Regions from separate parts of the Isoptericola sp. NPDC056618 genome, predicted to be linked through region 3. Evidence: riboswitches for the same ligand, from Rfam matches in the RefSeq annotation. Region 3 holds a riboswitch; each other region holds the start of a gene.
What was found. A riboswitch is a leader RNA that binds a small molecule or an ion and turns the genes downstream of it on or off. The one in region 3 is predicted to bind S-adenosylmethionine.

Region 1 (7,476 bases), on a different contig from region 3:
TCGGCCTCGCGTCCTGATCATCGACCCCGGAAGTAGGCACCACACCCGCATGTCCTCCATCGTCAGCACGCAGGTCCAGCTCGCCGCCCGCCCCACCGGGTGGCCCGCTCCGGACGACTTCCGCACCGTCCAGGTCACCTACGGCGACCTCGAGCCGGGCCAGGTCCGCGTGGCCAACGAGTTCGTCTCCGTCGACCCGTACATGCGCGGGCGCATGAACGACGTGAAGAGCTACACCCCGCCCTTCGCGCTGGGGGAGACCATGACCGGCGGCGCGATCGGGCGCGTCCTCGAGTCGGCGTCCGACGACATCCCTGTGGGCGCCGTGGTGCTGCACCAGCACGGCTGGCGCGACGTCGCGCAGGAGGACGCGCGCGGCTTCCGCGTCGTGCCCGAGCTGCCGGGCGTGCCGCTGTCGCTCCACCTGGGCATCCTCGGCATGACGGGCCTCACGGCGTACGTCGGCCTCACCGCGATCGCGGGCATGAAGCCGGGCGACACCGTGTTCGTCTCGGGCGCGGCGGGCGCCGTCGGCACCGCGGCCGGCCAGATCGCGCGCCTGCTCGGCGCGGAGCGGGTCGTCGGGTCGGCCGGGTCGGCCGAGAAGGTCGAGCTGCTCACCTCGAAGTACGGCTACGACGCCGCCCTCGACTACAAGGACGCCCCCGTCCGCGAGCAGCTCCCCGCGCTGGTGCCGGGCGGCGTCGACGTCTTCTTCGACAACGTCGGCGGCGACCACCTCACCGCAGCGCTCGACGTGATGAACGACGGCGGCCGGGTCGCGCTGTGCGGGGCCATCGCCGGCTACAACGCCACCGATCGCCTGCCCGGCCCGGACAACATGGCGAACCTCATCACCAGGGGCCTCATGCTCAAGGGCTTCACGCTGGGCGGCTACCTCCACCACGGCGCCGAGTTCCGCGAGCTCATGACCGGCTGGTTCGCGGACGGGAAGATCGCCTACGACGAGACCGTCGTCGACGGCATCGAGAACGCCCCGCAGGCGTTCCTCGACATGATGGCCGGCGCCAACACCGGGAAGATGGTCGTCCGCACGGCGCGCTGAGGCCGCGTCAGCCCGGCGTCATCCGGGCCCGGCCGCCCGGGCGACGAAGACCCACTCCAGCCCGGGTCGGTCGGGCGCGTCGCGCACCTGCTCGACGACGTAGCCGGCCTCCTCGAGCGACGCCGCCAGCTCGTCGTGCTCCCGGAACCGGAGGGTCGAGTCCGAGCGCAGGACCCGTCCGTCGGCCAGGACGAAGGTGCCGCGGAACCTCACGAGCGGCAACGAGACGTCGACCAGGTCGGTCCACGTCTCGACGACGCCGAACCCCGGCACGTCGCTGCGGCGGTGCGTACGCTCGCGGGTCCAGCGCTCCCAGAACCGTCGCGCAGGGTCGCGGGTCTCGAACACGAGACGACCGCCCGGGAAGAGAGCGGCGTGCACGCCACGGAGGGTCGCCGCCCAGTCGTCGTCGGTGAGGAAGACCTGCGCGACGTTCCCGGTCATCGTGGCGAGGTCCACCTGCAACGGCGGCAGCGTCGTGGCGTCTCCGTGCAGCCAGCGCACGCGCCCGGCGCCCGGCTTGCCGCGGGCCACGTCGAGCGAGGCGCCCGCCGGGTCGACGCCGACGACGTCGACGCCCTCCGCCGCGAGCAGCACGGCGAGCGTGCCCGTCCCGCAGCCGACGTCGAGCACCTGGCGCGCGCCCAGCTCGCGGGCGAGCGCCAGGTACGGATCGAGGTCGCGGCGGTCCGGGTCGAGCGGGTCGTACAGCCGGGCGAGCGTGGGGTCGGCGAAGATCGCGTCGGGCACGGGTCGACCGTAGGCACGGCCGACCCGGGCGGCCCAGGGAATTCCTGGGATCCTCAGGCGCGCAGGGCCTGCTCCACGTCCTCGACGATGTCGCGCGGGTCCTCGAGACCGATCGACAGCCGCACGGTGGTCTCGGCGATGCCGACCTTGGCGCGGCCCTCCGGGCCGAGCTTGCGGTGCGTCGTCGTGGCGGGGTGCGTGATGATCGACTTCGCGTCGCCGAGGTTGTTGGAGATGTCGACGACCTGCAGGGCGTCGAGGAACGCGAACGTCCGCTTCTTCGCCTCCGCCGGCTCGGTGCCCTCGGGCACCGCGAGGTCGAACGTCACGACCGTGCCGCCGCCCGACTGCTGCGCCTTGGCGAGCTCGTGCTGCGGGTGCGAGGGCAGGAACGGGTAGCGCACGCCGGTCACGCCGTCGAGCTCCTCGAGCGCGGTCGCGACCTCCAGCGCCGCCGCATTCTGGGCGCGCACGCGCACGTCGAGCGTCTCCAGGCCCTTGAGCAGCACCCACGCGTTGAACGGGCTCAGCGACGGGCCGGTGTTGCGCACGAACGTCTGCACCGGCCCGGTGAGGAACTCCTCCGAGCCGAGGATCGCGCCGCCGAGCACACGGCCCTGGCCGTCGATGTGCTTGGTGGCCGAGTACACGACGACGTCGGCGCCGAGCTCGAGCGGCTTCTGCAGGACGGGCGTCGCGAACACGTTGTCCACCACGACGACGGCGCCCGCGGCGTGCGCGAGCTCCGCCACCCGCCGCACGTCGACGAGGTCCTGCATGGGGTTGGACGGCGACTCGAAGAACACGACGTCGGCCGGCGTGGCGAGGGCCTCCTCCCACTGGGAGGTCACGTGCCCGTCGACCAGGTCGACGCGCACCCCCCACTTGGCGAGGATCTCGTCGTAGATGACGTTCGTCGACCCGAACAGGGCCCGCGCCGACACGATGCGCGAACCGCTGGAGACCAGCGCGGCGAGGGTGTTGAACACCGCCGACATGCCCGACGCCGTGGCGTAGCAGGCCTCGGCGCCCTCGATGAGGCGCAGCCGCTCCTCGAACGTGTGCACCGTCGGGTTGCCGTACCTCGAGTACAGGAACTGGGACCGCTCGCCGGCGAACGCGGCCTCGGCGTCCGCTGCCGAGCCGTAGGTGTACCCCTGGGTGAGGAACAGGCCCTCGGACATCTCCTGGAAGTCCGAGCGACGGTGCCCGCCGCGCACGGCGAGCGTCGCGGGCCGCACCGTGGCGGGCAGCGGGCGCGAGCCGCCGAAGGTCGTGGGGTCGGCGCCCGGGCCGGTCGGGACCTGCGCGTCGCTCATCGCGCCTGCTCCGCGGCCTGCTGCGTCGCGGCGGCGTCGTACGCGCCCCAGGGCAGGCCGCGCACCTTCCAGCCCTCGCGGTCGCGCACGCCGTCGAAACCGGGACCGCCCTCGAAGCCCTCGAGCACGTTGTACGCCGGGCCCAGGCCCGACGACGTCGCGAGCCGCGCCGCCCCGATGGAGCGCTGGCCGGAGCGACAGAGGAAGACGAGCGGTCGGTCCGCGGTGACGCCCGCGGCGGCGAGCTCGGCGAGGAAGCCGGCGTTCGGGCGCCCGCCCGCCTGCACCCACTCGACGAAGAGCGGCTCCTTGCCGGCGGTCGCGGTGTCGGGCACGCCGATGGCGCGCCACTCGCCCTCGGTGCGCACGTCCACCAGGACGGCGTCCGGGTCGCCGGCGAGCAGGTCCCACGCCTGCTGCGGGGTGAGGTCGCCGGCGTAGCCCTCGGCGGGGCGGGGATCGATCTGGGTGCTCATCGCAGTCCTCCCATCGGTCGTGGCGGTAGCACCCTCGTCCGGTACGGCCGCCGTCGCCGGCGACCGGCCCGCGGGTTGCTGCGGCGTCGACGTGCCACGTCACTCGGCCGCTCGGGATGGTCCTGGCGATCGTACGACAGCCGTCCGCCTGCTGGTCACCCCGTCTCGGGAGGCGAACGTCGCGCGTCCCCGGTGGGCCCCGCCTTCCGTGAAAGGTAAAGTCACGGTCAGGTTCCGGAAATGACCGCGCCCACAGGAGGCGCGCCATGGCCATCCTCGCCACGATCAAGGGCTGGTTCCGGCGCGAGCGGGAGGAGCCGCTGGAACGCCCTCGCGACCTGCCGCCGCCGCGCCCCGAGGGCGGGCGCCCGTACGAGGCGCCCTTCCCCCAGGGCGCGGACAACGTGCTCGGCTGGCGCGACGGCCCCGGCATCTGACCCGCGGTCCGCCCGCGTCGGGTCGGCCGCCCTCGCCGACGTGGGCCTGCGGGGGCGCGCCGGAGGGCAGGACGGTGCCAGGGGGCGCGCGGCCGGCGTCCCACGCGCCCGCATCGTGAGAAGGGCCGGGGCTCCGCTTGACCGTGGGGTGCTGCGCACGCACGATGGGCGGCAGGTCAAGAGCGCCAGCGCGAAGCCCCGGCTCGCTGGCCGGCAACCCTCCTCTCGCGGCGGGGTGCCCCGGGTGACGACCTGGCCCCGCGCCGTCCGGCGTACGGGCAAGCGCGGGGAGCCACCTCCCCGGCACGACCGAGGAGGACCACGCATGACCACGCTCACCACTGCGCCTGCGGTGCCCGCCACGCGCGCCGCCGCCGTGCACGACGTCGCCCCCGTGCTGCCCGTCGTCGGCGGCGACACGCTCGTGCCGCTCGTCGACGGCCGCCAGGTGCCGTACGCCAACCTCGACGTCGCGGCATCGGCGCCCGCCCTGCAGGCCGTGGCGGACCGGGTCGCGCGCGTGCTGCCGCTGTACGCCAGCGTGCACCGCGGCGCCGGTTACCTGTCCCAGGTCTCGACCGCCCTGTACGAGACGGCGCGCCGCACGATCGGCGCGTTCGTCGGCGCCCGCGAGGACGACCTCACGATCGTCACCCGCAACACGACGGACTCGCTCAACCTGCTCGCGGGCTGCGTGCCCGCCGACCCGGCCACCGGCGAGCCGGGCCGCGTCCTCGTGCTCGACATCGAGCACCACGCCAACCTTCTGCCCTGGCAGCGCGTCACCGACGCGACCGTCGTCACCGGCGGGCCGTCCGTGTCGGCCACCCTCGCGGAGATCGAGGAGGAGCTGAGCTCCGCCGCCGCGGCGGGCCGTCCCTACGCCCTGCTGGCGCTCACCGGCGCGTCGAACGTGACCGGCGAGGCGCTGCCCGTGGCCGACGTCGTCGCCGCGGCGCACGGAGCGGGCGCGCGCGTCGTGCTCGACGGTGCCCAGCTGGTGCCGCACCGCCGCTTCTCGCTCGCGGGGACGGGCGTCGACTACGTCGCCTTCTCGGGCCACAAGACGTACGCGCCCTTCGGGGCGGGCGCCCTGGTCGGACGGCGCGACTGGCTCGACGCCGGCACCCCGTACCTCGCCGGCGGCGGGGCCGTGCGCCGGGTGCGCACCACCACCACCGAGTGGCACGAGGGCCCCGCCCGGCACGAGGCGGGCTCGCCCAACGTCGTGGGCGCGGTGGCGCTCGCGGCCGCGTGCGACGAGCTCGCCGCCCTCGATCCGTGGGTCGCCGGCGAGCACGAGGACGCCCTGCGGCGCCGGCTCGTGGACGGGCTGGGCGAGGTCGAGCGCGTCGAGGTCGTGCACGTGTGGGACGACGCCGTCGACCCGGTGGGGGTCGTCACGTTCACCGTCACCGGGTACGACCCGGGCCTCGTCGCCGCGTACCTGTCCGCCGAGCACGGCATCGGCGTGCGCGACGGGCGGTTCTGCGCCCACCCCCTGCTCGGCCGCCTCGGGTTCGACGCCGGCGCCGTGCGCGCGTCGGTGGGCCTCGGGACGGCGGGCGAGGAGGTCGAGCGGCTCGTCGCGGCCGTCCGCTCGCTCGTGACCGAGGGGCCGCAGGCGCGGTACGACGTCGTGGACGGGCTGTGGGTCGTCGTCGACGATCCCCGCCCCGTGCCCGACGGCTCCGGCCTCGAGGGGCTGCTCGCCACCGCCGCGCTGGGCGCCGACGAAGCCTTCGGCTGCCTGCCCGACGACCTCTGAGCAGTCGGTCCCGCCCCAGCGGGGCATGACGACGGGGCGCCACTGTGCGGTGGCGCCCCGTCGTGTCAGCGGGTCACTTCTTGAACGCGTCCTTGGTGTCGTCGCCCGCCTGCTTGAGGTTCGCGCTGGCCTGCTGGGCCTTGCCCTCGGCCTCCTTGCTCTCGTCGCCGGTGAGCTTGCCCGTGGCTTCCTTGACCTTGCCTTCGGCCTCTTCCGCGAGGTGCTTGGCCTTGTCTCCCAGTCCCATCGGGGCTCCTTCCGTCATACGAACGACCTCGAAGACCGACCGTAGGCGCGTGCCCGCCGGCTCGCACGCCGACGTCTCAGGTCGTGGGTCCTCCGGGTGGCGGCCGGCAGGTCAGGGCGCCGGGCGGCCGAACTCCTCGATCAGCACCGGGTACTGCTCGTGACCGTGGCCCGCGGCGACGCCACGGTCCGCCACGGCCTTGAGCAGTCTCGGCAGCTCGGTGCTCACGCCCAGCGCCTCGCTCTCCTCGACGAGGTGCGCCATCGCGCGCACGTCCGTCTCGAGGGCGGAGGCCTCGGCCGGGAAGCTGCCGCTGTCGACCTGCTCCGCGTAGCCGGGCAGCCAACCGGCCACGCCCTCCGCGATCTGCCGGGCGAACGGCGCGAAGGCGGCGGCGTCCACCCCGGCCGTGCGGAGCATGGCGGTGCCGTGCAGCCACGCGTCGAGGACGCTCCACATCATCGTGAGGCCGGCCGCGTCGTAGAGGGATGCCAGCCCGGGGTCCTCGCCGAGGTGGGTGACGGTGCCGAGCGCCGCGAGCGTGGCCGCGTGCGCGTCGAAGTCCGCCCGGGGCCCGCTGTGCAGGACGACCGCGTCCGCCGTCCCGATCGCGGAGGGCACGGCCATGATCGCGCCGTCGAGGTATCGCGCTCCGCGTCGGGCGGCCCACCGGGCGGTCTCCCTGGCCTGCGAGGAGCTGCTGGACGTGAGGTTGACCAGCGGGGCGCCGGTGACGTCGACGCCGTCCTGGCCGATCAGCTCGCGCACGGCGGCGTCGTCGGTGAGGCAGACGATCGTCAGGGCGCCGGGACGCACCGCCGCGGCCGCCGAGGGCGCCAGGCGCGCGCCGTCCGCCACCAGGGCGTCGGCCTTGGCGGCGGTGCGGTTCCACACGGTGGTGGGGTGCCCGGCCCGGAGGAACGCGCCGGCGAGCGCGCGACCCATGAGGCCGAGACCGACGACGGAGACGGGGGCGGGGGGCGACGGCTTGTGGGTTCTGGTGACCATGGCAGCATCGTCGACGTTCATACCGGTGTGAAGGTCAAGGGGGAGCGGGATGCGGATCGGGGAGCTGAGCCGCCGCACGGGCGTGCGGACGCACCAGCTGCGCTACTACGAGGCCCAGGGCCTGCTGGAGGTCGCCCGGCGCTCGAACGGCTACCGCGAGTTCGACGAGGGGGCCGTGCTGCGGGTGCGGCAGATCCGGCACCTGCTCGACGCCGGCCTGTCGTCCGAGGACATCGCCTACGTCCTGCCGTGCGCGGTCGGCGAGGAGCCGCAGCTGCCCGGCTGTGTCGAGCTCCTGACCGCGATGCGCTCCCGCCTGCGGCGCCTGGAGGACCAGATGGCGAGGCTCGCCCGCTCGCGCTCGGCCCTGGCCGGGTACATCGCGGCGGCGGAGCGGGTGGGTGG
Region 2 (7,476 bases), on a different contig from region 3:
CTTGTGGACGAGGGGGGAGAAGTCGGAGTCGCCCGTGCACATGACGAACGTGGTGATGTACTCGCGCTCGAACGCCATCTCGATGGCGTCCACCACCATCTTGATGTCGGCGGCGTTCTTGCGGGACGCGCCCATGCGCTGCGTCATCTCGATGAGCTCGACCTGGTGGCGGGTCAGCATCCGCCGGTCCTCGTCGAAGTACGACCAGTCCGCGTAGGCGCGGCGCACCACGACCCGGCCGCGCACCGCGAGCGCGTCCGCGATCGGCTTGAAGTCGAACTGCATGCCGCCCAGGTGGTCGCGGGCGCCGAGCGCCAGGTTCTCGTAGTCGAGGAAGACGGCGAGGCGCTCTTCGGTGTCCATGCACGTCAGGCTACGGCGTCGCGTGCTCCACCGCGGGCCCGGGGGCCGGTTACCACGGCCGTCACCGCACCGTCCAGGTTCCGGGCGTTCCGTCACCCTTTCTTCACCCCCTATCCTGTGTCGGGTCCCGACGACGCGACGCCTTGGAGGCTCACCTTGTCAGCAGATCCCGGAGCCACCACGGCGACGGACGACATCGTCCCCGACCCTGCGCTCCCCCCGACGGCCGTCCCGGCCGAGGACCTCAAGCCCCGCTGGACGCCCGCGAAGATCGCGCTCTGGGCGGCGATCGCGCTGCTCGGCGGCGTCGCGTGGGTGATGATCGCGCTGGTCCGCGGCGAGACGATCAACGCGATCTGGTTCGTCTTCGCGTCGGTGTGCACGTACCTCATCGGGTACCGCTTCTACTCGAAGGTCATCGAGCGGTACATCACGCGCCCCGACGACCGGCGCGCCACCCCCGCCGAGACGCAGGAGGACGGCAAGGACTTCGTCCCCACCGACCGCCGCGTGCTGTTCGGCCACCACTTCGCCGCCATCGCCGGCGCCGGCCCGCTGGTGGGCCCGGTCCTCGCCGCGCAGATGGGGTACCTGCCCGGCACCATCTGGATCATCGTCGGCGTGGTGCTCGCGGGCGCCGTGCAGGACTACACGGTGCTGTTCTTCTCCATGCGCCGCGGCGGCCGCACCATCGGCCAGATGGCGCGCGAGGAGCTCGGGCGGATCGGCGGCGTCGCCGCGATCGTCGCGTCCCTGCTCATCATGATCATCATCGTGGCGATCCTGGCCCTCGTGGTCGTCAACGCCCTCGGCGAGAGCCCGTGGGGCGTGTTCAGCGTCTCGATGACGATCCCGATCGCGCTGTTCATGGGCGTCTACCTGCGGTTCCTGCGCCCGGGCAAGATCACCGAGGTCTCCCTCATCGGCTTCGTCCTGCTGCTCGCCGCGATCATCGGCGGCGGCATGGTCGCCGACACGGCGTGGGGCGCGGACGTGTTCACCCTCGACCGCACCACGATCGCCGTCGGCGTCATCGTCTACGGCTTCGTGGCCGCCGTCCTGCCGGTGTGGCTGCTGCTCGCCCCGCGCGACTACCTGTCCACCTTCATGAAGGTGGGCGTCATCGTGGTCCTCGCGGGCGCCGTCGTCATCGTGCGCCCCGAGATCTCGGTGCCCGCGATCAGCGAGTTCGCCGGCTCCGAGACCGGCCCGGTCGTGGCCGGCAACCTGTGGCCGTTCCTCTTCGTGACGATCGCGTGCGGCGCCCTGTCCGGCTTCCACGCGCTCATCTCGTCGGGCACGACGCCGAAGCTCGTGGAGAAGGAGCGCCAGACGCGCTTCATCGGCTACGGCGGCATGCTCATGGAGTCGTTCGTCGCGATCATGGCGCTGGTCGCCGCGATCTCGATCGACCGGGGCGTGTACTTCGCGATGAACTCGTCGGCCGCGGCCACGGGCGGCACCATCGAGGGCGCGGTCGCGTTCGTGAACTCGCTCGGCCTCGCCGGCGTCAACCTCACGCCCGACACCCTGAGCACCCTGGCCAGCCAGGTGGGCGAGCCGTCGATCGTGTCCCGCACCGGCGGCGCGCCGACGCTCGCGCTCGGCCTGGCGACGATCATGCACCAGCTCGTCGGCGGCACCGCGATGATGGGCTTCTGGTACCACTTCGCGATCATGTTCGAGGCGCTGTTCATCCTCACCGCCGTCGACGCCGGCACCCGCGTGGCCCGCTTCATGCTGCAGGACACCATCGGGAACATGGCCCCGCGGTTCAAGGACGTGAGCTGGCGACCAGGGGTCTGGGTCTGCACCGCGATCATGGTCGCGGGCTGGGGCACGATCCTCTATCTCGGCGTCACCGACCCGCTCGGCGGCATCAACACGTTCTTCCCGCTGTTCGGCATCGCGAACCAGCTGCTCGCGGCGATCGCCCTCGCCGTCGTGCTCGCCATCGTCGCCAAGCGCGGCCGCGCCTACTGGGCGTGGCTGTGGATCGTGGCCGTGCCGCTCGCCTTCACGGCGCTCATCACCATCTGGGCGTCGTTCGAGAAGATCTTCTCGGACGTGCCCCAGGTCGGGTACTGGGCGCAGCACCGGGCGTTCCAGGACGCGCTCGCCGCCGGGGAGACGTCGTTCGGCACCGCCCCCGACGTCGCGGCGATGGAGGCCGTGGTCCGCAACACCTTCGTGCAGGGCACCCTGTCGATCGTGTTCGTGGTGCTGTCGATCGTCGTGATCCTCGCGTCGGTGGTCGTGACGATCAAGGCGTTCCGCGACGGCGGCGGCGAGAACCACGAGGACGCGCCCGTCGCGTCCCGGCGGTTCGCCCCGGCGAACCTCTTCGCGACGGCCGAGGAGAAGCGGATCGAGAAGGAGTGGGTCGACGCCGGACTGCGGGAGACCAGCGGTGCCGGGCACCACTGACGCCCGCACCGTCGGCGCCACCGCGCGCGACGCCGCCCGGGCACTGGCCCGGGCGGCGTCGGCGGGGTGGACGAACCTGCGCTGGTACGTGCGGCAGGTGATGGGCGAGGGCGCCTACGCGACGTACGTGGCGCACGAGCGGGCGGCCCACCCCGACCGGGAGCCGATGGGCGAGCGCGAGTTCTGGCGCGAGCACTACGCGGCCCAGGACCGCAACCCCGGCTCGCGCTGCTGCTGAGCGGGCGGGCGCGACGGCGCCCGCCGCGCCAGGATGGGCGCGTGCGCGCGATCGTGTTCGAATCCCACGGCGGCCCCGAGGTGCTGCATCTCGCCGACGCCCCCGACCCTCAGGCCGGGCCCGGCCAGGTGCGCGTGCGCGTCGAGGCCGCGGCCGTCAACGGCTGGGACGTGAAGTCCCGCGCCGGCACGACCGGCGGCCCGCCGCCGACGTCGCCCGTCGTGCCGGGCCTGGAGGTGGCGGGGGTCGTCGACCAGGTCGGCCCACCCGCCGGGGAGGGCCTGACCGGCGTCGCGCCCGGCGACCGCGTGGTCGGGTTCGCCGTCGGCGGCGGGTACGCGGAGCTCGCCCTCACGTCGGTCTTCGCGCGCGTGCCCGACGGGCTCGCCGCGACCGACGCCGTCACGGTCCCCGTCGCGGCCGAGACCGCGACCCGCGTGCTGCGCCTCCTCGACGTCCGGCCGGGCGAGACGCTGCTCGTGCACGGGGCGTCCGGGTCGGTGGGCGCGCTGGTCGTCCAGCTCGCCGTCCGCCGCGGCGCCCGCGTGATCGGCACGGCGTCGCCGCGGAACCAGGACAGGGTCGCCGCGCTCGGCGCGACGCCCACCACCTACGGCGCCGGGCTCGTGGAACGGGTGCGCGCCCTCGCCCCCGACGGCGTGGACGCCGTCCTCGACACCACCGGCGCGGGCGTGCTCCCCGACTCGATCGCGCTGCGCGGCGGCACGGACCGGATCGTCACCATCGCCGACGACGCCGCGGCGGACCTCGGGGTCCAGGCCAGCTGGCGGTCCGAGCGCGACGCCGGCGAGCTCGCCGAGGCCGTCGACGCCCTGGCCCGCGGCGAGCTGGCGACCACCGTCGGCGCCGTGCTGCCCCTGGCCGACGCCCCGCGGGCGCACGAGCTGGTCGAGAGCGGGCGCGCGGGCGGCAAGGTCGTCCTGGTGCCCTGAGCAGGGCGTTCCCGCCCGATCCGCATCGGCGATCGTCTCAGCAGGCGGTCTCATCCTCGCCCGTATCGCGGATGCTGCGTACGATCGCGTGACAAGCCATCCAGAGCGGCCGAGAGTCCTGGCTCGACGACGCCGCAGCAACCCGTTCTCCGACGGAAGCCTCCCGAGGACGAAGGTGCTCACGCCAGGATCGATGGAGTGACGCATGGTCGCAGAGGCATCCCTTTCGCCCACCCCGGCAGCTCAGCCGGCAGTTCACCCGGCGCTGCCGGCACGCCCGACGGTCTCGTTCGAGCTCATGCCGCCGCGCCGGCCGGACGCCGCCCCCAAGTTCTGGGAGACGGCGCGCCGGCTGGTGGCCGCGCGCCCGGACTTCGTGTCCGTGACCTACGGCGCGGGCGGCGGTGACCGGGCGACCGCACGCCAGGTCGTGTCCACCCTGCTCGCGGGCACGCCCGTCCTGCCCGTGGCCCACCTGACCTGCGTGGGCGCGCACCGGGAGGACGTCTCCGCCGTCATCGACGACTTCCTCGACGCCGGCACCCGCGCGTTCCTCGCCCTGCGGGGCGACCCGCCGAAGGACCAGCCGGACTGGGCGCCGCCCGCCGACGGCGTCGCGTCGTCGATCGAGCTCGTGCACCTGCTGCGCGAGGTCGAGGCCCGGCGCTGCGCGACCGACCCCGGGGCCGCGCTGCGCGGCGCCGCCCGCCCGATGACGATCGCCGTCGCGACGTTCGTCGACGGCAACGTGCAGGCGGGCACCACCCGGGCCCAGGAGGTCCGGCGCCTCAAGGAGAAGCAGGACGCGGGGGCGAGCTTCGCCATCACGCAGCTCTTCTACGAGGCCGGCTCCTACACCGACTTCGTCGCCGAGGCCCGCGCGGCCGGAGTGACGATCCCGATCCTCGCCGGGCAGCTGCCCACGACCGAGCCGCGCCGGCTCCGTCGCGTCGAGGAGCTCACCGGCGTCCGCGCGCCCCGGCACCTGCTGGACGCGCTCGACGCCCTGCCGGACCCGGAGGCCCAGCACGCCTACGGGACCGCGCGCGCCGTGGAGCTCGCACAGCGCGTGCTCGACGCGGGCGCACCCGGCATCCACGTGTACACGTTCAACAAGTACCGTCCCGCTCTGGACCTGCTCGAGGGTGTCCACCTCGGCGGACCGGCGCCGGCCGACGCCATGTCGGACGGCGCGGACCTGGCCAGAAGGCCGTGGGTACCGAGCATCCCGACCCAGGCTCCCGCCGTCTGACGCGCGGAGCCCGAACTCTGGAGTGCTCATGTCCACCACACCGACAAGCCCCACCCCCGCCACGGCATTTCCCGGTGGCACGATCCTCGGCTACCCGCGCATCGGGCGCCGCCGCGAGCTCAAGAAGGCCGTGGAGTCGTTCTGGGCCGGGCGCACCGACGCCGTCGACCTGGAGGTCGCGGCCGGCACGCTGCGCCGCGAGACGGCCCGCCGTCTCGTCGACCTCGGCCTGAACCCCGACGACGGCTCCGTGCCCGGGTCGTTCTCCTACTACGACCAGGTGCTCGACGTCGTCGCGCTGCTGGGCGCCGTTCCCGAGCGGTTCCGCGACCTGCTCGACGACGAGGACGGCTCGCTCGAGCTCGACGGCTACTTCACCGTGGCCCGGGGCCGCGGCGAGGACGCCCCGCTCGAGATGACCAAGTGGTTCGACACGAACTACCACTACCTCGTGCCGGAGATCAGCGAGACGACGCCGGTCTCGTTCGCCGACCACCGCATCGTGCGCGAGTACGCCGAGGCCAAGGAGGCCGGCGTCACGACGCGCCCGGTGCTCGTGGGCCCGGTGACGTTCCTCGCCCTGTCGAAGGCGGCCGACGAGGCGGGCGACGGGTTCCACCCGCTCGACCGGCTCGACGACGTCGTCGCCGCGTACGCCGACCTGCTGCGCGCGCTGGCCGCCGTCGGCGTGCCGTGGGTGCAGCTCGACGAGCCCGCGCTCGTCACGGACTCCCTCGACGTGCCCGCGGAGCGCCTGCACGCGGCGATCGCCTCGGCGTACCGCACCCTGGCGACCGACCTCGCGACGGCCACCGACGACACCGCCTCTGAGGACGCGGCGGGCGAGAGGCCCGCGATCCTCGTGACGGCGCCGTTCGGCGGCCTGCACGAGGACGCCCTCGCGCTCCTCGCCGCGACCGACGTCGACGCGATCGCGATCGACCTGGTCAAGGGCGCCGTGCCGGCCGGCCTGGTGCCGGGCCTCGAGGGCAAGACCCTCGTCGCGGGCGTGATCGACGGGCACAACGTCTGGCGGGCCGACCTGGCCGCCAAGCTCGACGTCGTCGAGTCGCTGCGGGGCCTCGGCGCCGGGGCCCTCACCGTCGGCACGTCGACGTCGCTGCTGCACGTGCCGCACGACGTCGAGGACGAGGTCTTCGACGTCACGGCCGCGGGCACCACGCTCGACCCGCGCCTGCGCGACTGGCTCGCGTTCGCCGACCAGAAGGTGGGCGAGGTCGCGACCCTGGCCGTGGCCCTCGCGGACGGCCGGCAGTCCGTCGCGGACGCGCTCGACGCGTCCTCCGCGGCCGTGGCCTCGCGCGCGACGGCGGCGGGCGTCGTCGTGCCCGCGGTGCGCGACCGGGCCGCGGCACTCACCGACGCCGACTTCGCCCGCGGCCCGTACGCGGAGCGGGCGGCCGCGCAGGCCGCGCGGCTCGACCTGCCCCCGCTGCCCACGACGACGATCGGCTCGTTCCCGCAGACCCCGGAGATCCGCAAGGCCCGGGCCGCGTGGACCCAGGGCGAGCTGTCCGACGCCGACTACTCCGCCGCGATGCGGGAGGAGATCGGGCGCGTCGTGACGCTGCAGGAGGAGCTGGGCCTCGACGTGCTGGTGCACGGCGAGCCCGAGCGCAACGACATGGTGCAGTACTTCGCCGAGCAGCTCGACGGCTTCGCGGTGACGGCGAACGGCTGGGTGCAGTCGTACGGGTCGCGCTGCGTGCGCCCGCCGATCCTCTGGGGTGACGTGCAGCGCCCGGCGCCGATCACGGTCGAGTGGTCCGCGTACACGGCGTCGCTCACCGAGAAGCCGGTCAAGGGCATGCTCACCGGCCCGTTGACGATCCTCGCGTGGTCGTTCGTCCGCGACGACCAGCCGCTCGGCGACACCGCCAACCAGGTGGGCCTGGCGCTGCGCGACGAGATCGCGGACCTCGAGGCGGCGGGGATCGGCATCGTGCAGGTGGACGAGCCCGCCCTGCGCGAGCTGCTGCCGCTGCGCCGCGCGGACCAGGACGAGTACCTGCGCTGGTCGGTCGGCTCGTTCCGGCTCGCGACGTCGGGCGTCGCGCCGGCCACGCAGGTGCACACCCACCTGTGCTACTCGGAGTTCGGCGAGGTGATCGGCGCGATCGACGGCCTCGACGCGGACGTCACCTCCGTGGAGGCCGCCCGCTCGCGGATGGAGATCGTGCCGGAGCTCGCCGACGCCGGGTACTCCCGCGGCATCGGGCCGG
Region 3 (7,476 bases):
GGGCGGGCACGTACGCCGACGACAGCGGCCGCCGGTACGTGTCGCCGCCCGTGCAGGACGCCGCGTTCGACCTGTGGGTGCTGGCGTCCTCCGGCGGCGAGAGCGCCCGCGTGGCCGGGGAGCTCGGTCTGCCCCTGGCGGCGAACTACCACGTGAGCCCGTCGAACACCCTCGAGACCGTCGCCGCGTACCGGGCGGCGTTCCGCCCCGGGGTGCTCGCCGAGCCGTACGTCGTCGTCTCCGCCGACGTGCTCGTCGCCGACACCACCGAGCGGGCCCGGGAGCTCGCGGCGCCGTTCGCCGACTGGGTGCTGTCCATCCGCCGCGGGGCGGACGGCGCGATCGCCTACCCGCGCCCTGCCGACGCCACGGCCTGGGCGGAGCGCCCCGAGGCCGAACGAGCCGTGGTCGCCGACCGGGTGGACACGCGCGTCGTCGGCGACCCGGCGACCGTCGTCGAACGCCTGGAGACCCTCGCGCGCGTCACCGGGGCCGACGAGCTGCTCGTCACCACCGCCACGCACGACCCCGCCGACCGGCAGCGGTCGTTCGCGCTGCTCGCCCAGGCGTGGGGCGCGACCGAGGGCGAGGCGCCCCGCGTCCCCGCCCTGGCCGCGACGCGCTGACCCGCACCGACCGACCACCCCCCTCAGGAGGACCCATGACCACGTCCGAGACCACGTCCGACACCACGCACGAGACGGCCCCCGAGGGCACCGGTCCGACCACCCCGCCGACGCAGGACGCGCGCACGGCCGGCGCGCGGGTCGCCGACGGCGCACTGCTGGTCGACGTGCGGTCGGCGCGCGGCCGCGCCGCCACCGGCGACATCCCCGGGGCGACGCTCGCCGACAGGGACGACCTGGACGCCCTCTTCGGGCCGGCCGACGCACCCGCGATCTCGCTCGACACCCCGGTCGTCGTGGTGTGCGGCTCGATCAACGGCTCCGGCCCCGTCGCCGCGGCGCTCGCGGCCCGCGGCTACACCGACGTGACCCACGTCGACGGCGGGTTCCCCGCCTGGCGCGACGCCGGCCTCCCGGCGACCGCGCCGTCGGACGTCGCGGGCGCCTGACCCGCCCGGCACCGGCACGACCCAGCCACCACGCTGCAGCGAAGGAGACCACCATGCCCGTCGAGTTCCTCGGCATCGCGACCACGAACGACGCCTCCGAGACGTCCGCCCGCACCACCGCCGCGTTCGACCCCGCCTACCTGGAGCGCATCGTGCGCGCCCACGAGGACAACGGGTGGACGCGGGTCCTGTTCGCCTACGGGTCGTCCGGCCCGGAGCCGGCGGCCCTCGCCGCGTACACGGCCGCGCGGCTGCAGAGCATCGAGCTGCTGCTGGCGCACCGGCCCAACGTCTCGTACCCGACGTACGCCGCCAAGACGTTCGCCACCCTCGACCAGCTCTCCGGGGGCCGGCTGTCGGTGCACTTCATCACCGGCGGCAACGACCACGAGCAGGGTCGCGAGGGCGACCGGCTCACCAAGGACGAGCGGTACGCGCGCACCCACGAGTACATCCGGATCGTCAAGCAGGCGTGGTCCAGCGCGGAGGCGTTCGACCACCACGGCGAGTTCTACGACTTCGAGGACTTCGCGCTCGACGCGAAGCCGGCCGCGGGCCACGTGCCGACGATCTCCTTCGGGGGGTCCTCGGACGCCGCCTTCCGGGTGGGGGCGGCCGAGGCCGACATCTACGCCGTGTGGGGCGAGCCCCTGGCCCGCACGAAGGAGCAGATCGACCGCGTGCACGCCGAGGCCGCGGCCGCGGGACGCGCGACGCCGCCGCGCATCCACGCGGCCTTCCGGCCGATCGTCGCGCCCACCGAGGAGCTGGCCTGGGAGAAGGCGCACCGCGTGCTGGACCGGATCGAGGCGCGCAAGGCGGAGCTCGGCGGGCAGCTGTCCCGGCGGCACCCGATCGACAGGCCCGAGAACGCCGGGTCGCAGCGCCTGCTCGAGATCGCCGCCGCGGGGGACCGTTACGACTCCGCGCTCTGGACCGCCACGGCGAAGGCCACCGGTGGGGCCGGCAACTCCAACGCGCTGGTCGGCACGCCCGAGCAGGTCGCCGAGGCGCTGCTCGCCTACTACGACCTCGGGGTGCGGGTCATCTCGGCGCGCGGGTACGACCTGCTCGACGACGCGATCGACTTCGGCCGGTACGTCATCCCGCTGGTGCGAGAGGGCGTGGCCGCGCGCGACCGCGCCGCCGCGGAGGCCGCCGAGGCCGAGACCCCGGGAGCCGCGGACGAGGAGCGCGTGGCCTGATGCGCTTCCAGCTGCTCGACATCGTCTTCAACCCGCCGCATCCCGTCACGGGCGAGGCGGTGCCGCCCGCGGACCGCCTCGAGCGCGTCGTCGAGCACGCCGTGCTGGCGGAGGAGCTCGGGTTCGACTCGTTCGCGGTGGGGGAGCGGCACGCCGGCGACGTGCTGTCCTCCGCGCCCACGGTGATCCTCGGGGCGGTGGCGGCCCGCACCCGCCGCATCCTGCTGTCGACCGGCGTGACCGTGCTGTCCCTGCTCGACCCGATCCGGGTGGCGGAGGACCTGGCGACCGTCGACCAGCTCTCCCGCGGGCGGCTGGAGATCGTCATCGGCAAGGGCAACGAGGAGCTGCAGTACCCGCTGCTCGGCCTCGACATCGCGAAGCAGTACGAGTACCTCGAGGAGAACTACGAGCTCCTGCGGCTGCTCCTGTCGTCGGAGGACGTCGCCTGGTCCGGTCGCCACCGCCACCGGCTGGAGCACGCCACCACCCTGCCGCGACCCTTCGCCGGGCCCTTCCGCATCTGGCACGGGTCCGCGACGAGCGAGTTCGCCGTCGACCTGGCCGCCCGGTGGGGCGACCCGATCGTGAGCGCCAACGCGCTGCAGCCGCGGGAGAGCTATGGGCGACTGATCGACCGGTACCGCGAGCGGTACGCGGCCGCCGGGCACGACCCGGCGTACGGGTTCGTCGGCGCCGGCTCCGGGGGCCTGTTCCTCGCCGACACCACGGAGCAGGCGATCGAGCAGTACCGGCCGCTGTACGAGGGGCAGGTCGCGCGGCTGCGGGCGCGCGGCTACGACCCCGCGACGCACGTCGGCAAGGCCCAGGCGTTCGAGACGATCGAGGACGCCGTCGAGCGCGGCCCGGCGCTGGTCGGCTCGCCCGAGCGGGTCGCCGAGAAGATCCTCGACTACCACGGCTCCTTCGGGCACGTGCTGCAGTCCGTCTCGGTGAACCACCTGCTGGAGCCGTCCCGCCAGGAGGACGTGCTGCGTCGGTTCGCGGCCGAGGTCGCGCCCGTCGTCCGCGCCGAGGTCACGACGACGCTCTGGGGGCCCGACGACGAGCGGCGGGCCGCCGGCTTCACCGCGGCGCAGGCGCCCACGGTGCACGGCGGCGCGCGTGCCGCGGCGCTGACCGTCTGACCGTCCGACGGGGTGTCCGGCATGCGGTCATCCTGTCGACCGGATGGTGGGCGGCGGGGAGAATGACCGCGACGTCGACCGCGTGAGGAGGCCACCACCGTGACAGTCCAGCCCACCCAGCTGGTGATCCTGGTCGTGCTCGTCCTGGCGACCGCCGTCCTCGGCGCGGTGTGGAGGTCCCGCCAGGGGCGCGTCCGCACCACGCCCGCGCGGCACGACCCGGCCGTGGACTGGGCGGCCCGCGGGGTCCGGCTGGGCGAGCGGGCGACGTTCGTCCAGCTGTCCGCCGAGGTGTGCGCCCCGTGCCGCGCCACGGCCCGCGTGCTGAAGGGCCTCGTCGAGCGCGAGGCCGGCGTCGAGCACCACGAGCTCGACGTCGACGACCATCTCGACCTCGTGCGCGAGCTCGGCGTCCTCACCACCCCGACGGTGCTGGTGCTCGACGCGACCGGGGCGCAGGCCGCACGCAGCAGCGGCGGCATGTCGCCCGCGCAGGCGCGCCAGGCACTGGCCGCCGTCGTCCCCGTCGGCTGAGCCCGTCGAGACCCGTCCCCGAGGAGAACCCATGACCTCCGAGCGTCCCGCCGGCCAGGCCCCCGTCACGCGGGCCCCGGCCGGCATCGACCCGCGCGGCCCGCGGGTGGGCGCCGCCATCACGGCGCTGCTGCTCGCCGTCGTCGTCCTCCTCGGGGCGAGCACGGCCGGACTCGTCCTGCTCGCCGTCGTGGCCGCAGGCTTCCTGCTGGGCACCGTGCGCGGAGCCCAGGGGACCGTGCAGGGCTGGCTGTTCAAGACCCTCGTGCGCCCCCGGCTCGCCCCGCCCGTCGAGCTCGAGGACCCGCGCCCGCCGCGGTTCGCCCAGCTCGTCGGCCTCGTCGTCACGGGCGTCGGCGTCGTGCTCGGGCTCGCAGGCGTGCTGGCCGCCGTGCCGTGGGCCGCGGGGATCGCGTTCGTCGCTGCCGGCCTCAACGCCGTCGTCGGCCTGTGCCTCGGCTGCGAGCTCTACCTGCTCGGCGCGCGCCTGCGGCCCTCCGCCCGCTGAGGCCGCCGCCCACCACCCGACCCGCGAAGGCCCCGCCGTCACCGACGGCGGGGCCTTCGGCGTCTGCGGCACCGAAGGGGCCCGTCCGCGTCCGTGATGTGAGACGGCCCGGCCAGCCCTTGACTCGTGCGGCCGCGGCGGCTTCCCTGCCGCCCAGGTGACGAGCGCCAGCACCCAGGCCCGGCTCGCTGGCCAGCAACCCTTCGACGTGACGGGGTGCTCCGGGAACGACCTGACCCCGCCGCGCCCGCGGCGGGGTAAGCACGGCTCCGGTCGTCCACGACCGCGCCCCGGCCCGTGCCGGCGCGGGGACGACCCGCCATGACCACGAGGAACACCACGCGATGACCACCACCCCGCGCGCACCGCGCACCCAGGACCCCAGGCGCACCCCGCGACGTACCGTCGTCGGGCTCGCCGCGACCGTCTCGGCCGCCGGCCTCCTGCTGAGCGGCTGCTCCACGGGCGCCGACGCCGCGGGCACCGGCGCCTCCGCCGACGGCGAGCCCGTCGCCGGCGGCGACCTGACGTTCGCCATCACGGTGGACTCGCACTGCATCGACCCGCAGCAGGTCGGCAACAACGACGCGATCGCGGCCGCCCGGCAGACCGTCGCCTCCCTCACCGCGCAGGACCCGGAGTCCGGCGAGATCCTGCCCTGGCTCGCGGAGAGCTGGGACGTGAACGGCGACGCCTCCAGCTACACGTTCCACCTGCGCGACGACGCCACGTTCGCCGACGGCACCCCGATCGACGCCGAGGCCGTCAAGACCAACCTCGACGCGATCGTCGACCTGGGTGCGGTCGCGTCCCTCGGGTCCCAGTACCTGGTCGGCTACGCGGGCACCACCGTCGTGGACGAGCACACCGTGACCGTCGACTTCGACGAGCCCAGCGCGCAGTTCCTCCAGGCGACGTCGACCTTCTCCCTCGGCCTGCTGTCGCCCGACTCGGCGAAGCTCTCGGCCGAGGACCGCTGCGCCGGCAAGTACGTGGGCTCCGGCCCGTTCGCGGTGAAGTCGTACACCCAGGACCAGGAGATCGTGCTGGAGAAGGTCAAGGGCTACTCCTGGGGCTCGGAGGCGAACGACCACACCGGCGAGGCCTACCTGGACACCGTGACCTTCAAGGTCATCCCCGAGGCGAGCGTGCGCACCGGCTCCCTGCAGTCCGGCCAGATCGACGCCACCGCCGCGCTCAACGCCGTCGACCTGCCGCAGTTCGACGGCAACGGCTTCTGGCTGGAGTACCGCGCCAACCCCGGTGTCGTGTTCAACCTGTTCCCGAACGAGTCCAGCCCGCTGGCCGCCGACGAGGCCGTGCGCACCGCGCTCGTCAAGGGGATCGACCGGCAGCAGATCGTCGACACGGTGCTGACCCCGCAGGACCGGCCGGCCACGGGCGTGCTGTCCCACTCGACGCCGCTGTTCGAGGACGCGGGCGACCTGCTCGCCTACGACCCCGAGGGCGCGAAGAAGATCCTCGACGACGCCGGCTGGACCGAGGGCGCCGACGGCATCCGCGAGAAGGACGGGCAGAAGCTCACCACCACCGTGACCTTCTGGCAGGTGCCCGAGCCGCTCGAGCTCGTGCAGCAGCAGCTGCGCCAGATCGGCGTCGACCTGCAGCTCAAGCACGTGACGGTCGCCGAGAAGGAGGCGGCCAACGAGGCCGGCGACTTCGACTTCGACTACTACAACCTCACCCGGTCCGACGCCGACGTGCTGCGCACGATCTTCTCGGCGAACGCCCGCAACATCAACCAGCGCGACCCGGAGAAGGTCGACCAGCTGCTGGACGAGTCCGCCGCCGCCACCGACGCGGACGAGCGCAAGAAGCTCGTGACCGAGGCGTCGGCGCTGCTGATCGAGCGCGGGCACGCCATCCCCGTCTACGAGCTGTCGACCACGATCGCCGCCGCCGACCGCGTGCAGGGGCTCACGTTCGAGGCCTCGTCGCGGCTGGACTTCTACGACGCGTGGGTCACCGACGGCGCGGGGGAGTGAGATGACGCGCTACGTGCTCCGACGCGCCGGGCAGGGGGTCTTCGTGCTCTGGGCCGCCTTCACCGTCGCGTTCTTCGTCCTCTACCTGCTGCCGAGCGACCCGGCCGCGCTGGTCGCGTCCGGGGGCGGCGAGGTGAGCCAGGTCGACCCGGCCCAGCTCGCCGCCCTGCGCGCCGAGTACGGGCTCGACCGCCCGATCCTCGTCCAGTACGGCGACGCCCTCCTGGGCGCGCTGACCGGCAGTTTCGGGGACTCGTACGTGAGCGGCGCGCCCGCCACGTCGCTCGTGACGCAGGCGCTGCCCGAGACCCTCAAGCTCACCGGGGCGGCGCTCCTGGTCGCCGTCGTGGGCGGCACCGCGGTGGCCGTGGCCAGCGTCTTCCCGCGCTCCCGGTTCCTGCGGCAGGCCCTGTCCGCCCTGCCCCCGCTCGGGGTCGCGCTACCCACGTTCTTCGTGGGCCTGGTGCTGCTGCAATGGTTCTCGTTCCGGGTGCCGGTGTTCCCGGCGATCGGCAACGACGGCGCGATCAGCCTCGTGCTGCCCACGATCACGCTCGCCGTCCCGGCCGGGGCCCAGCTCGCCCAGATCCTGTCCCGCTCCCTGCGGGGCACGCTCGGCGAGCCCTACGTCGAGACGGCGTGGGCCAAGGGCGCGAGCCGCACCCGGGTGCACCTCGTGCACGCCCTGCGCAACGCCGCCATCCCGGCGTTCACGGTGCTCGGTGTCATGGTGGGCGGCCTGCTCGGGGGCGCCGTGGTCACCGAGACCGTGTTCTCCCGCGTCGGGCTCGGCCGGCTCACGGTGCAGTCGGTGAACCAGCAGGACGTGCCCGTGGTCCTGGCGATCGTCGTGCTCTCGGCGCTCGTCTTCGTCGTCGTCACCCTCGTGGTCGACCTCGTCTACCCCCTGCTCGACCCCCGGATCCAGATGCGGGCCCCGCACCGGGCCCGCACGAGGCGCCCCACGGCGGTGACCGCATGACGCTCCAGATCCTCTCCC

Region 1: it holds a riboswitch for S-adenosylmethionine, as region 3 does, so the genes downstream of both, ACFQ8T_RS09825 (aminotransferase class V-fold PLP-dependent enzyme) here and ACFQ8T_RS04635 (ABC transporter substrate-binding protein) in region 3, are expected to answer to the same signal.
Region 2: it holds a riboswitch for S-adenosylmethionine, as region 3 does, so the genes downstream of both, ACFQ8T_RS02265 (methylenetetrahydrofolate reductase) here and ACFQ8T_RS04635 (ABC transporter substrate-binding protein) in region 3, are expected to answer to the same signal.

What each region holds. Positions count from the first base shown of each region.
Region 1 covers NZ_JBHTVZ010000006.1:7,639-15,114, reverse strand. The annotation lists gene ACFQ8T_RS09855 (DUF1304 domain-containing protein) at 1-17, shown strand, start outside; gene ACFQ8T_RS09850 (NADP-dependent oxidoreductase) at 50-1,066, shown strand; gene ACFQ8T_RS09845 (class I SAM-dependent methyltransferase) at 1,085-1,816, opposite strand; gene ACFQ8T_RS09840 (O-succinylhomoserine sulfhydrylase) at 1,870-3,135, opposite strand; gene ACFQ8T_RS09835 (rhodanese-like domain-containing protein) at 3,132-3,611, opposite strand; gene ACFQ8T_RS09830 (hypothetical protein) at 3,878-4,048, shown strand; SAM riboswitch class IV at 4,223-4,339, shown strand; gene ACFQ8T_RS09825 (aminotransferase class V-fold PLP-dependent enzyme) at 4,374-5,816, shown strand; gene ACFQ8T_RS09820 (CsbD family protein) at 5,890-6,063, opposite strand; gene ACFQ8T_RS09815 (NAD(P)-dependent oxidoreductase) at 6,175-7,071, opposite strand; gene ACFQ8T_RS09810 (MerR family transcriptional regulator) at 7,121-7,476, shown strand, end outside.
Region 2 covers NZ_JBHTVZ010000001.1:486,414-493,889, reverse strand. The annotation lists gene ACFQ8T_RS02285 (NYN domain-containing protein) at 1-363, opposite strand, end outside; gene ACFQ8T_RS02280 (carbon starvation CstA family protein) at 520-2,790, shown strand; gene ACFQ8T_RS02275 (YbdD/YjiX family protein) at 2,774-3,028, shown strand; gene ACFQ8T_RS02270 (NADP-dependent oxidoreductase) at 3,070-3,981, shown strand; SAM riboswitch class I at 4,075-4,181, shown strand; gene ACFQ8T_RS02265 (methylenetetrahydrofolate reductase) at 4,187-5,233, shown strand; gene metE (5-methyltetrahydropteroyltriglutamate--homocysteine S-methyltransferase) at 5,262-7,476, shown strand, end outside.
Region 3 covers NZ_JBHTVZ010000002.1:337,171-344,646, forward strand. The annotation lists gene ACFQ8T_RS04605 (LLM class flavin-dependent oxidoreductase) at 1-626, shown strand, start outside; gene ACFQ8T_RS04610 (rhodanese-like domain-containing protein) at 662-1,075, shown strand; gene ACFQ8T_RS04615 (LLM class flavin-dependent oxidoreductase) at 1,129-2,280, shown strand; gene ACFQ8T_RS04620 (LLM class flavin-dependent oxidoreductase) at 2,280-3,428, shown strand; gene ACFQ8T_RS04625 (TlpA family protein disulfide reductase) at 3,528-3,962, shown strand; gene ACFQ8T_RS04630 (DUF4395 domain-containing protein) at 3,994-4,470, shown strand; SAM riboswitch class IV at 4,627-4,740, shown strand; gene ACFQ8T_RS04635 (ABC transporter substrate-binding protein) at 4,815-6,476, shown strand; gene ACFQ8T_RS04640 (ABC transporter permease) at 6,478-7,458, shown strand; gene ACFQ8T_RS04645 (ABC transporter permease) at 7,455-7,476, shown strand, end outside.